Alicycliphilus denitrificans K601: one gene and its partner. The protein of the gene in region 2 interacts with the protein of the main gene of each other region in a pairwise test. Links are inferred from orthologs where the notes say so. Each region holds a gene or a part of one and is shown on either strand. Other genes may lie near its edges. The genes, in order: mtgA and ALIDE2_RS20150.

The links.
Region 1: the proteins of ALIDE2_RS20150 (region 2) and mtgA interact in binary tests that used the Escherichia coli proteins (3 or more experiments, as listed by UniProt). The link is inferred for Alicycliphilus denitrificans K601 from one-to-one orthologs.

Annotation. Positions count from the first base shown.
Region 1 is NC_015422.1:3,963,280-3,969,946, forward strand. What follows is about bases 2,278-5,128. They hold mtgA (monofunctional biosynthetic peptidoglycan transglycosylase), read right to left. Parts: upstream 4,136-5,128; coding sequence 3,419-4,135; downstream 2,278-3,418. Other genes in these bases: ALIDE2_RS18900 (hypothetical protein), read right to left, coding at 3,069-3,395; aroE (shikimate dehydrogenase), read right to left, coding at 4,149-4,997; ALIDE2_RS18915 (TonB family protein), read right to left, coding at 5,004-5,128. Also shown: ALIDE2_RS18880 (winged helix-turn-helix transcriptional regulator), read left to right, coding at 217-915; crossover junction endodeoxyribonuclease RuvC, read right to left, coding at 918-1,466; more of ALIDE2_RS18915, read right to left, coding at 5,129-5,864; ALIDE2_RS18920 (ribonuclease catalytic domain-containing protein), read right to left, coding at 5,874-6,667. UniProt on the Escherichia coli protein: Peptidoglycan polymerase that catalyzes glycan chain elongation from lipid-linked precursors. May play a role in peptidoglycan assembly during cell division in collaboration with other cell division proteins.
Region 2 is NC_015422.1:4,236,466-4,241,228, reverse strand. The notes cover bases 1-2,999. They hold ALIDE2_RS20150 (peptidoglycan D,D-transpeptidase FtsI family protein), read left to right. Parts: upstream 1-625; coding sequence 626-2,374; downstream 2,375-2,999. Other genes in these bases: ALIDE2_RS20145 (UDP-N-acetylmuramoyl-L-alanyl-D-glutamate--2,6-diaminopimelate ligase), read left to right, coding at 2,371-2,999; ftsL (cell division protein FtsL), read left to right, coding at 315-629; rsmH (16S rRNA (cytosine(1402)-N(4))-methyltransferase RsmH), read left to right, coding at 1-318. Also shown: more of ALIDE2_RS20145, read left to right, coding at 3,000-3,876; ALIDE2_RS20140 (UDP-N-acetylmuramoyl-tripeptide--D-alanyl-D-alanine ligase), read left to right, coding at 3,873-4,763. UniProt on the Escherichia coli protein: Essential cell division protein that catalyzes cross-linking of the peptidoglycan cell wall at the division septum. Required for localization of FtsN.

The DNA of each region.
Region 1 (6,667 bases), 270 kb from region 2 along the record:
CGGCGCGGCTCGCGCCTAGCCGTTGACCGCCCAGGGTCTTGGCGGCGGGGGTGTTTGAATGTCGATTCGCCCTAGGACCATGCTGCGCCACGGGCCCGGGAGGCTCAAGTTCTGTTTGTGAAGCCGGCCGGTTCACTCTCTGAACTGGCGGCCGCCCCGCGATCGGCGTAGATTGGGCGTTTGCCGCGCGGCGCGCCCCGCGCGGAAGGCAAGCCCATGGCCTCAGCCAGCTACCGCCAGTTCTGCCCCGTGGCCATGGCCGCGGAGGTGCTGTGCTGCCGCTGGACGTTGCTGGTGGTGCGCGAGCTGATGATGGGATCCAGCCACTTCAACGACCTGCGCCGCGGCGTGCCGCGCATGTCGTCGGCGCTGCTGGCCAAGCGCCTCAGGGAACTGGAGGCGGCTGGCATCGTGGAGCGCACGCGGGCGGCGGGCGCGGCCGAGGGGCATGTCTACCGCCTGACGCAGGCCGGCCGGGAACTGCGCCCCATCGTCGAGGCGGTGGGCGCATGGGGCCAGCGCTGGGTGAAGACCGAGGCCACGTTGCGCCACCTGGACGCCAACCTGCTGATGTGGGACATCCGCCGCCACGTCCACCCGGAGCCGGCGCCGGCGGCGCGCACCACGATCGAGTTTATCTTCTGCGACCGCCCGCTGTCCGAGCGCAACTACTGGCTGATCGTGGAGCCCGCGTGCGACGTGGACCTGTGCACGGTGGACCCCGGCTTCGAGGTCGACCTGTACGTGAGCACCGACCTGCGCACCCTCACCGCGCTGTGGCTGGGCCACGTGGGCTGGGCCCAGGCCAGCGGTAGCGGCGCCATCCGCTTCATGGGGACGCCGGAGCGCCAGAGCGCGTTGCGCCGCTGGCTGGGAACGAGCACGTTTGCCGCCGTGCCCCGGGCCGTCGGCTGAAATCAATAGCTGCGCCCGCCCTTGTACATGGCGTGCTGGCGCCGCGAGAGCTGCGCCACCGCCCCCACGCGCGCCATGGCCGCGCCGGCGTGGGCGTGGGTGATGGCCAGGCCCAGCGCGTCGGCCGCGTCGGTGCCCGGCAGGCCGGGCAGGGCGAGCAGGCGGCGCACCATCTCCTGCACCTGCGACTTGGCCGCGCGGCCGTGGCCGACCACGGCCTTCTTCATCTGCAGCGCCGTGTACTCGGCCACGGGCAGGTCGGCGTTCACCAGCGCCGTGAGCGCCGCGCCGCGCGCCTGGCCCAGCAGCAGGGTGGACTGGGGGTTGACGTTGACGAAGACGATCTCCACCGCCGCCGCATCGGGCCGGTAGCGCGCCGCGACCTCGGTGATGCCGTCGAACAGCAGCTTGAGCCGGCCCGGCAGGTCGCCCAGCGCCAGCCCGGTCGTGCGTATGGTGCCGCTGGCCACGTAGGCCAGCCGCTGGCCGTCCACGTCCACCACGCCAAAGCCCGTGGTCTGCAGGCCGGGGTCGATTCCCAGGATTCTCATTGCTATCGAAAATAGAGCTGTTGGCGCCTGTTGGGTGGGCGTTAGAGGCTGTTTCGAGTCAAGGTGCCGGCGCATGGAATGAAAGAGCGCCGGCTGTGCCGGGTATAGGGAGCACGTACCGACAAACGTGCCGATCCCGGCAGAAGGAGGTGCGTCAACTGGGCAGGCATGGAGGGGATGATACGGGCTGGTGGCCGGAGGACGAGTGGACCGCGTATCCGCAGATTCCGACCTGAGTTGCCCTCCATATCAACGTTCCAAAACCGTCTTCGGGACGCGCAGTCACGAGTGAAGTCCCCTCGAAAACCTGAACCACCCGGAAGTAGAGAATTCCCCCGGCAGGAGTCTCTACGTGAAAAAATCCAGATTCAGCGAAGCCCAGATAGTGGGCATCCTCAAAGAAGTCGAGATGGGTGCCAAGGTCGGTGAGACGTGCAGAAAGCACGGCATCAGCGAGCCGACGTACTACAAGTGGAAGAGTCAGTTCTCGGGCATGACGGTCTCTCACCTGGCGCAGCTTCGCCAACTGCAGGACGAGAACGCCAAGCTCAAGCGTATGTACGCCGACCTGGCGCTGATGCACCACGCGCTCAAGGATGTCGTTGATCGAAAGCTCTGACCCCGGAGCGTCGCAAGATGGTCGTTCAAACCCTCGTGGACGAGCACGGCATGAGCGAGCGACGTGCCTGCCAGGCCAGCGGCATCGCCCGCTCCACCCTGCGCTACCGAGCCGTTGCGCGCGACGACTCCGGGGTCATCGCCTTCATCCAGACGCACATGGCGCTCAACCCGCGTCACGGCTTTGGCCTGCTGTACGACAGTGCCCGTCACCAAGGCAAGCCCTGGGGCAAGACGGTGCTCTGGCGTGTGTACTGCGAACTGCGGCTGAACCTGCCACGGCGCGGCAAGAAGCGGCTGCCCGCGCGCATCAAACAGCCACTACAGGCCGCTGGCCAACCCAACCAGGGCTGGAGCTGCGACTTCATGGCCGATGCGCTGTGGTCCGGCAGGCGGTTTAGGACCTTCAACGTCATCGACGAGTTCAACCGCGAAGGCTTGCGCATCGAGGTCGACACCAGCCTGCCGGCTGCTCGCGTCATCCGGGCCTTGAACGAACTGGTGGAAGTACGCGGTGCACCGCTGTCGATTCGCTTGGACAACGGCCCGGAGTTCATCGCCCATGCTTTAGCGCAATGGGCGCAGAGCAAGGGCATTGCTCTCAATCACATCCAGCCCGGAAAGCCCACGCAGAACGCCTATGTCGAACGATTCAACAAGACCTACCGTACCGAGGTGCTCGATTGCTACGTCTTCGACAGCCTGCAGGAGGTGCGTGACATGACGGCCGACTGGCTGCACCGATACAACCACCATCGACCCCACGAAGCCCTCGGCCGAATCCCACCGGTCGAATACCGTGTCAAACTGTTCCCCAACCTCTACTTCTGATTGGCTCAGAAATTCGAGGGGACTTCAAATGTGGGTTACCAACTTTCCCGCGAAAGTGGACGAACCGGCTTCCCTCTCGTAGGTTCAACCTTGAGTGATCATTCCTTCCTGAAGTCATAGGTTGTTTCTGGCCGAACCCTGCCCAACCGCCCTCTAGCCCTCTCGAAAGAAAGCATCGTCATGATCACCCGCGCGCGTCGCGGAATCGATGATTTCCTTCCAGGACTTTCCGGCGGCCTTGAGGTCGTCGGCAGTGGGCCCGATCTTGTTGCCGTAGCGCTCCAGGGTCTTGGCCTCGATGCGTGCCAGAACCGGTTTGGGCGTGAGGGCGCGGTAGGTCTGCTTGAGGGTGTTTCGTTCGGCCACGGCCCAGCGGGCGACGTCCTCTTCGGTCGCGCCCGACGCAAGCCTCGACGCCGCCGCACTCGATAGCTCGGCGACGGCGGTTTCGTACATCGTGCGCAGGGATTGGGTGGGCATTGAAGGGTTCATCCGCCTGCCGTTCAAGGCAGCTCGGCATTCCCCATCCGCGCCACGATGGTGCGCGTGCGCCCGGCCAGGTATGCCGAGTTCGGCGTTTTCTCGAAGCGCTTGGGCGCGGGCAGCATGACGGCCAGGCGGGCGGCCTCGGGGGCGGTGAGCTGGCGGGCGCTTTTCTTGAAGTAGTGCTGGGCGGCGGCCTCGGCGCCGAAGATGCCCGTGCCCCATTCCACGCTGTTGAGGTAGATCTCCAGGATGCGCCGTTTGCTCAGCAGCTGCTCCAGCAGCAGCGTGAGCACGAATTCCTGCCCCTTGCGCACGTAGTTGCGCTCGCCCGACAGCAGCAGGTTCTTGGCCAGCTGCTGGGTGATGGTGGAGCCGCCGCGGATGCGCGGCGCGCGCGTGGCGGGCGCCTTGGCGGCCAGGGCCTCGGCGCGCGCGTTGCGCTCCCAGGCACGCTCGATGGCGTCCCAGTCCACGCCGTCGTGGTTGACGAAGTTGTCGTCCTCCGACGTGACCACGGCGCGCTTGAGGTGGTCGGAGATCTGGGCGTAGGGCAGCCACTGCTGGCGCCAGCGCAGGCCGCCGTCCTGGCGCAGCTGCGCCCAGGCCTCGGAGCGCTGGAAGCTGGTCGATTCCGGGGCCAGCACGGCCATGGCCGCGATGCGCGCCACGAAGAACAGCTGCAGCGCCAGCAGGGCCAGCAGCACCAGGGCGATCCAGCGCAGCAGGGCTCGCATGGATGGAGAGGGTTCAGGCGCCCGCGGCGATGGCCGCGCGCAGCTCGGCCAGCACCTGGGCGGAGGGCGGGCGCAGGCCGCGCCAGATCAGGAAGGCCTCGGCCGCCTGTTCCACCAGCATGCCCAGGCCGTCGCGCGGCTGGGCGCCGTGCTGCGCGGCCCAGTCCAGGAAGCCTTGCGCGGCGGGGCCGTACATCATGTCGTAGGCCAGGCTGCCGGGGCGCAGCACGCTGGCGGGCACGGGGGCTGCGGCGCCTTCCAGGCTGCTGGCGGTGGCGTTGATGATGATGTCGAAATCGGCCGCTGGCGCTTGCATGTCAAGCGCCAGCAGCTCTGTTTTTTGTAGTGATGCGAGCGCCGCGTGGCTGGCCACCAGGGCCTGGGCGCGCGCGGCCGTGCGGTTCACCACGGCGATGCGGCGGGGCTGGCGCCGCAGCAGCGGCCCGAGCACGCCCGCGGCCGCGCCGCCCGCGCCCACCAGCAGCACGTCGCGCCCGGCCAGCGGCACGCCGGCGCCTTGCTCGATGTCGGCCACCAGGCCCAGGCCGTCGGTGTTGTCGGCGTGGATGGCGCCGTCCCGCAAGCTGAGGGTGTTGGCCGCGCCGGCCAGCTGCACGCGTTCGCTGCGGTGGGTGGCCAGCTGCGCGGCTTCGAGCTTGAAGGGCACGGTGATGTTGCAGCCGCGCCCGCCCTCGGCGGCGAAGTCGCGCAGCGCCCGGGCGAAGCCGTCGATGGGCACGAGGCGGCGTTCGTAGCGCAGGTGCTGGCCCGTGAGCGCGGCGAAGCGCGCGTGTATCCAGGGGGAGCGGCTGTGGGCGATGGGGTTTCCCATCACGCAATAGAGGTCGGGGGTGGTCGTCATGAATGGTCAGCGGACGGCGGTTTCCAGGATCTGCTCGCGCGTGAACTTGAAGCGCGAGACGACGGCGATCTGGTCGGCCTTGGCGCGCATGGCCGGGCCGAAGTGGCCGAACGGCCCGGCCGCGCGCGCGATGGCCTCGGCGCGGCGGTCCAGCTGGCGGTTGCCCGAGCCCTGCACGACCTCGGTTTCGAGCACGCGGCCGTCGTGGTTCACGGTCACGATCATGATCAGCTCGCCATAGAGTTTCTTGCCGCCCTGCTCGGGGAAGTTCTGCGTGCCCTTGTCCTCCACCTTGCGGCGCAACTGGTCGTAGTACACGGCGTACACCTCCTCGCGCGTGGCGGGGCTGATGTAGCGCTTGCGCGGGCGGGCGTTCTCTTCGTTGATGCGCTTTTCGATCTCGGCCAGCAGCTTCACGAGCTGGCGGCGCTTTTCCTCCTGGGCCTGGTTTTCAGCGTGTTCGCTCGCCTTGCGCGGGTCGGGCTTGGGCAGGATGGCCAGCTGCTGGCGCACCTGGGCCAGTAGCTGGGTCTGCTGCTCCAGCATCTGGTCCATCCTGCGCTGCGCTTCCTCCAGGTCGTCGCCAATGGAGGTCAGGGCCGAATAGGGCAGGGGGCTGGTGGCGCGCCCCTTGGCGGCGTCGCCCCCGCCGGCGAGCGAGGCCTGGGCGATGGCCTGGGCCTTGTCCGGGCGTTCGCCGGACTTGGCGTTGACCAGGATGACCTCCAGCGGCGTGTCCTGGAACACGCGGTCGAAGCGCTCCGGGTCGACGAAGCGCACCGTGAGCAGCAGCGCGTGGATGGCGATGGACAGGCCCAGCGCGATCTGCAGGGTGCTCAGGCGGCGGAGCGTGGAGGCGATGTTCACGGCGCAGGATTATCCCGGCTGGCCGGCGCCGGCCTCGGTACCCGTCCCATCGGTTTCGTCGATGTCCACCGCGATGGCGATAGGCCCTGCCACGGCTTCTTCCTCGTCCTCGTCCACGGGGCCGTCGTCGCTCTGGTCGGCCGGGTCGTCCAGGCGCGCGAGCAGCGTGCCGTTCACGTCCAGCGTGATCTCGTCGATGGCGCCCAGCTTCACGCGCACGCGCGCGCCGCGCGGCAGGCCCTGGGCGCCCAGCACGGGCAGCACCAGGGGCAGGGTGTCGGCGCGCACGAGGAAGTCGCCGTTCATGCCGTCCTTGATGACCGTGGCGTCCAGCTCGGCGACCTGGTTCTGCTGCAGGTACTTGAGCGTCCAGAAGCGCTCCATGCCCGCCTGGTAGCCGTTGTAGGCGCCGTAGGTGGCGTCGAAGCTGCTAATGATGGAGAACAGCTCGGCGTCCTTCGGTTTGAAGGGCGCGGCCAGCGCGGCCGTCTTGCCGTGGCGCGCGCAGGCGATGATCTGCCACTGGTTCACCAGGTCCACGTAGCGGCGCAGCGGCGACGTGGCCCAGGCGTAGCTCTTCACGCCGATGCCCGCGTGCGGCAGGGCCTTGGTGCCCATGCGCACCTTGATGCCGGGCGCCAGGCTGGCCTGGCTGCGGTAGATGCCGGGCACGCCGTGCTCGGCCAGCATCTGGCCCCAGGTGCTGTTGGCGACGATGGCGGCCTCGGCCACGATCAGGTCCAGCGGCGCGCCGCGCTGGCGCGTGGTGATGCGCACCGTCTCGCTGCCCGTCGGCTCGGCCT
Region 2 (4,763 bases):
TTTCAGGCTTTTCGGATTTTCATCAACGCCGAGCTTGAGGAGCTGCAACAGGCGCTAGAGGCGAGCCTCACGGTGCTCGCGCCCGGAGGGCGGCTGGTCGTGATCAGCTTCCATTCGCTGGAGGACCGCATCGTCAAGCAGTTCATCGCCCGGCATTCCAAGGAGATGTTCGACCGCCGGGCGCCGTTCGCCGCGCCCACGCCCATGCGCCTGAAGGCGCTGGGCCGCGTCAAGCCCTCTGCTGCCGAGGTGGTGGCCAACCCGCGCGCGCGCAGCGCCGTGATGCGCGTGGCCGAGCGCACGGAGGTGCCGGCATGACCAGGATCGGCGTGGTCCTGCTGCTGGCCGTGATGGCCAGCGCGCTCTACCTCGTGCACACGCAGTACCAGTCGCGGCGCCTGTACACCGAGCTCGACCGCGCGCTCGCCGAATCGCGGCGCCTGGAGACCGAGCACCAGCGCCTGCAGGTGGAAAAGCGCGCCCAGGCCACGCCGCTGCGCGTGGAGCGCCTGGCGCGCGACAAGCTGCAGATGCGCACGGCCACGCCGGCCATTACCCAGTACGTGACGGCCGACGGCGCTCCCGTGGTGGCGCCCGCGGCGCCCGTGGCGGCGGGGGGCAGGCCATGAGCAGCCGCAGTGTGAACTACACCTCCAGCCCCCTGCTGGCGAGCCGTACGCCGTTGTGGCGCAGCCGCTTCATCGTGGCGCTGATGGCGCTGGGCTTCCTGGCGCTGGCCGGGCGCGCCGCCTACGTGCAGGTGTTCGGCAACGCCTTCTTCCAGCGCCAGGGCGAGGTGCGCTTCGCGCGCACGCTGGAGCTGCCGGCCAACCGCGGCCGCATCCTCGATCGCAACGGCCTGATCCTGGCCTCCAGCGTGCCGGCGGCCAGCATCTGGGCCATTCCCGAGGACGTGGAGACCGACAAGCCCGAGGTGCGCGCCAAACTCAAGGAACTGGCGCGCCTCATGGGCATGCCCCTGCCCGCGCTCATGGCCAAGCTGGCCGACGAGGACAAGACCTTCGTGTGGATCAAGCGCCAGCTCGACTGGGACGTGGGCCAGCAGATCCATGCCCTGGGGCTCAAGGGCATCTACCAACGCAAGGAATACAAGCGCCAGTACCCCGAGGGCGAGGCCGCCGCGCACGTGGTGGGCTTCACCAACGTGGAGGATCACGGCCAGGAGGGCATGGAGCTCGCGTTCGACAAGGAGCTGGCCGGCAAGCCCGGCTCGCGCCGCGTGATCAAGGACCGCCTGGGCCGCGTGGTCGAGGGCGTGGGCGCCGATGTGCCGCCTGTCGACGGCAAGGATATGCAGCTCTCGATCGACAGCAAGGTGCAGTTCTTCGCCTACCAGAAGCTGCGCGACACCGTGACCGAGCACAAGGCCAAGGCCGGCAGCGTGGTGGTGCTCGACGCCCACACGGGCGAGGTGCTGGCGCTGGCCAACTACCCCAGCTACGACCCCGGCAAACGCGTGAACCTGACGGGCGAGCAGCTGCGCAACCGCGCGCTCACCGACGTGTTCGAGCCTGGCTCGACCATGAAGCCCATCACCATAGGCCTGGCGCTCAACAGCGGGCGCGTGCGGCCCGAGACCGTGATCGACACCACGCCCGGGCGCATCACCATCACGGGCTCCACCATCAGCGACACGCACAACTACGGCGTGCTCACCGTGGAGGGCGTGATCCAGAAGTCGAGCAACGTGGGCACCACCAAGATCGCCATGCAGATGCCCGCGCAGGAGATGTGGGAGACCTTCTCCGCCGTGGGCTTCGGGCAGAAGCCCCAGATCGCCTTCCCCGGCGCGGTCAGCGGCCGCCTGCGCCCGTACAAGAGCTGGCGGCCCGTGGAGCAGGCCACCATGTCCTACGGCTACGGCCTGTCGGCCAGCCTGTTCCAGATGGCGCGCTCCTACACCGTGTTCGCCAACGGCGGCAAGGTGATCGGCGCCACCATGCTCAAGACCGACCAGCCCGCCGTGGGCGTGCCGGTGTTCTCCGAGCGCACCGCCAACCAGGTGCGCAAGATGCTGCAGATGGCCGCCGGCCCCGGCGGCACGGGCCAGAAGGCGCAGACCGTGGGCTACTCGGTGGGCGGCAAGTCGGGCACGGCGCGCAAGCAGGTGGGCAAGAGCTATGCCTCGGGCAAGTACCGCGCCTGGTTCACGGGCCTGGCGCCCATCGACAAGCCGCGCATCATCGTCGCCGTGATGATCGACGAGCCGAGCAACGGCGTGATCTACGGCGGCGCCGTGGCCGCCCCCGTGTTCAGCGAGGTGGTGCAGCAGACGCTGCGCATGATGGGCGTGGCGCCCGACATGGCCGTCAAGCCGCTGATCGTCACCAACGCAGTGGAGGAGTCGCTGTGAGCGCGCCGCAGGCACTGGCATCCGTGGACGCGGCCGTGGCCTGGCTGCGCGCGCGCGTTACGGGCACGCTGCAGACCGACAGCCGGCTCGTCGCGCCCGGCGACGCCTTCATCGCCTGGCCCGGCGCGGCCACCGACGGGCGTGCCCACGTGGGCGATGCCATGGCGCGTGGCGCCGTGGCCTGCCTGGTGGAGCAGGAGGACGTGGAGCCTTTCGGCCTCGCGGGCGAGCACATCGCGGCGCTTCCCGGCCTCAAGGCAGCCACCGGGCTCATCGCGGCCCAATGGTTCGGCCGGCCCAGCGAACGCCTGCAGGTGCTGGCCGTGACCGGCACCAATGGCAAGACCAGCACCGCCTGGTGGCTCGCCGATGCGCTCAACGGACTATCGAAAAAGGAGCTGCCCGCGCTTGCGGGGTGCGCCCTGGTGGGCACTTTGGGGATAGGCGTACCGCCCGGACTGAGCAGCACCGGCATGACCACGCCCGACCCCGTGCGCCTGCAGCGTGCCTTCGCGCAGTTCGCTCAAGAGGGGCTGGGGGCCTGCGCCATCGAGGCCTCGTCCATCGGCCTGGCCGAGCAGCGCCTGGCCGGCACGCAGATAAGCGTGGCGCTGTTCACCAACCTCACCCAGGACCACCTGGACTACCACTCCGACATGGCCGCCTACTGGCAGGCCAAGCGCGTGCTGTTCGACTGGCCCGGCTTGCGCGCGGCCGTGGTCAACATCGACGACGCGCATGGCGCGCGGCTCCATGCCGAACTGCAGGGAGGCGGTCTGGACCTGTGGAGCGTCTCCATCCAGGGCCCGGCGCGGCTGCAGGCGCGGGATATCGTGCACCGCGGCGCGGGCCTGGCCTTCACCGTGGCCGAGAGCGCGCAGGCCTTGCCGCTGCAGACGCGGCTCATCGGCCTGTACAACGTGTCCAACCTGCTGGGTGTGATTGCCGGCATGCGCGCCCTGGGCGTGCCGTTGGCGCAGGCGCTCGACGCCTGTGCGCGGCTCGCGCCCGTGCCCGGCCGCATGGAGCAACTGGCCTTCGCGGGCCAGCCCCTGGTGGCCGTGGACTATGCTCACACGCCCGACGCGCTGCACCAGGCGCTGGCGGCGCTGCGGCCCATGGCGGCGCAGCGCGGCGGCCGGCTGTGGTGCGTGTTCGGCTGCGGCGGCAACCGCGACGCGGGCAAGCGCCCGCTGATGGGCGCCGTGGCGCAGCGCGAGGCGGACCGCGTCATCGTCACCAGCGACAACCCGCGCGGCGAGGACCCGCGTGCCATCATCCACCAGATCCTGCTGGGCACGATCGCCGGTACCAGCGTGCGCGCCGAGGAAGACCGCGCCGCCGCTATTTGCCTGGCCGTGGCCGAGGCCGAAGCCGCCGACGTGGTGCTGATCGCCGGCAAGGGCCACGAGGACTACCAGGAGACGGCCGGCCAGCGCCAGCCGTTTTCCGACATGGCGCATGCGCGCGCCGCGCTCGCGCGCCGAGGAGCCGCAGCATGAGCCACACCAGCACGACCCCCATGATGACCCTGCGGCAGGCCTTCGATCTGCTGCGCGCGCGCATACCCGCGGCGCGCCTGGTGGGCGACGGCGCCACGCCGCTCATGCGCGTGCACACCGACACGCGCACGCTGGCCGCGGGCGACCTGTTCGTGGCCTTGAAGGGCGAGCGTTTCGACGCCAACAGCCTCCTGCCCCAGGCGCGCGCGGCAGGCGCTGCCGCCGCCATCGCCCATGGCGCCCTGGAGGCAGCGGGCCTGCCGGGCGTGGAGGTGCCCGACACGCTGGCCGCCCTGGGCGTGCTGGCCGCCGGCTGGCGCGCGCAGCGGACGCTGCCGCTGGTCGCAGTGACCGGCAGCAACGGCAAGACCACGGTCACGCAGATGATTGCCTCTGTGCTGCGCGCCTGGAAAGGCGATGCGGCTTTGGCCACGCAGGGCAACTTCAACAACGACGTGGGCCTGCCCCTCACGCTGCTGCGCCTGCGCCCCGCGCACGAGGCGGCGGTGGTCGAGCTGGGCATGAACCACCCGGGCGAGATCGCCTACCTGGCCGGCATCGCGCGGCCCACGGTGGCCCTGGTCAACAACGCCCAGCGCGAGCACCTGGAGTTCATGCACACGGTGGAGGCCGTGGCGCGCGAGAACGGCAGCGTGCTGGCCGCGCTGTGTGCCGGCGGCGTCGCGGTGTTCCCCGCCGCCGATGCGTTCACGCCGCTGTGGCGCGAGCTGGCGGGTGCGCACCGTTGCATCACCTTCGGCGGCGACGCGGCCGACGTGCGCTGCGCGCACGCACAGTGGCAGGACGGCGCTTGGCATCTGCGCGTGCAGACGCCCCAGGGCGCGTTCGACACGCTTCTCTCCATCGCCGGGCGGCACAACGTCACG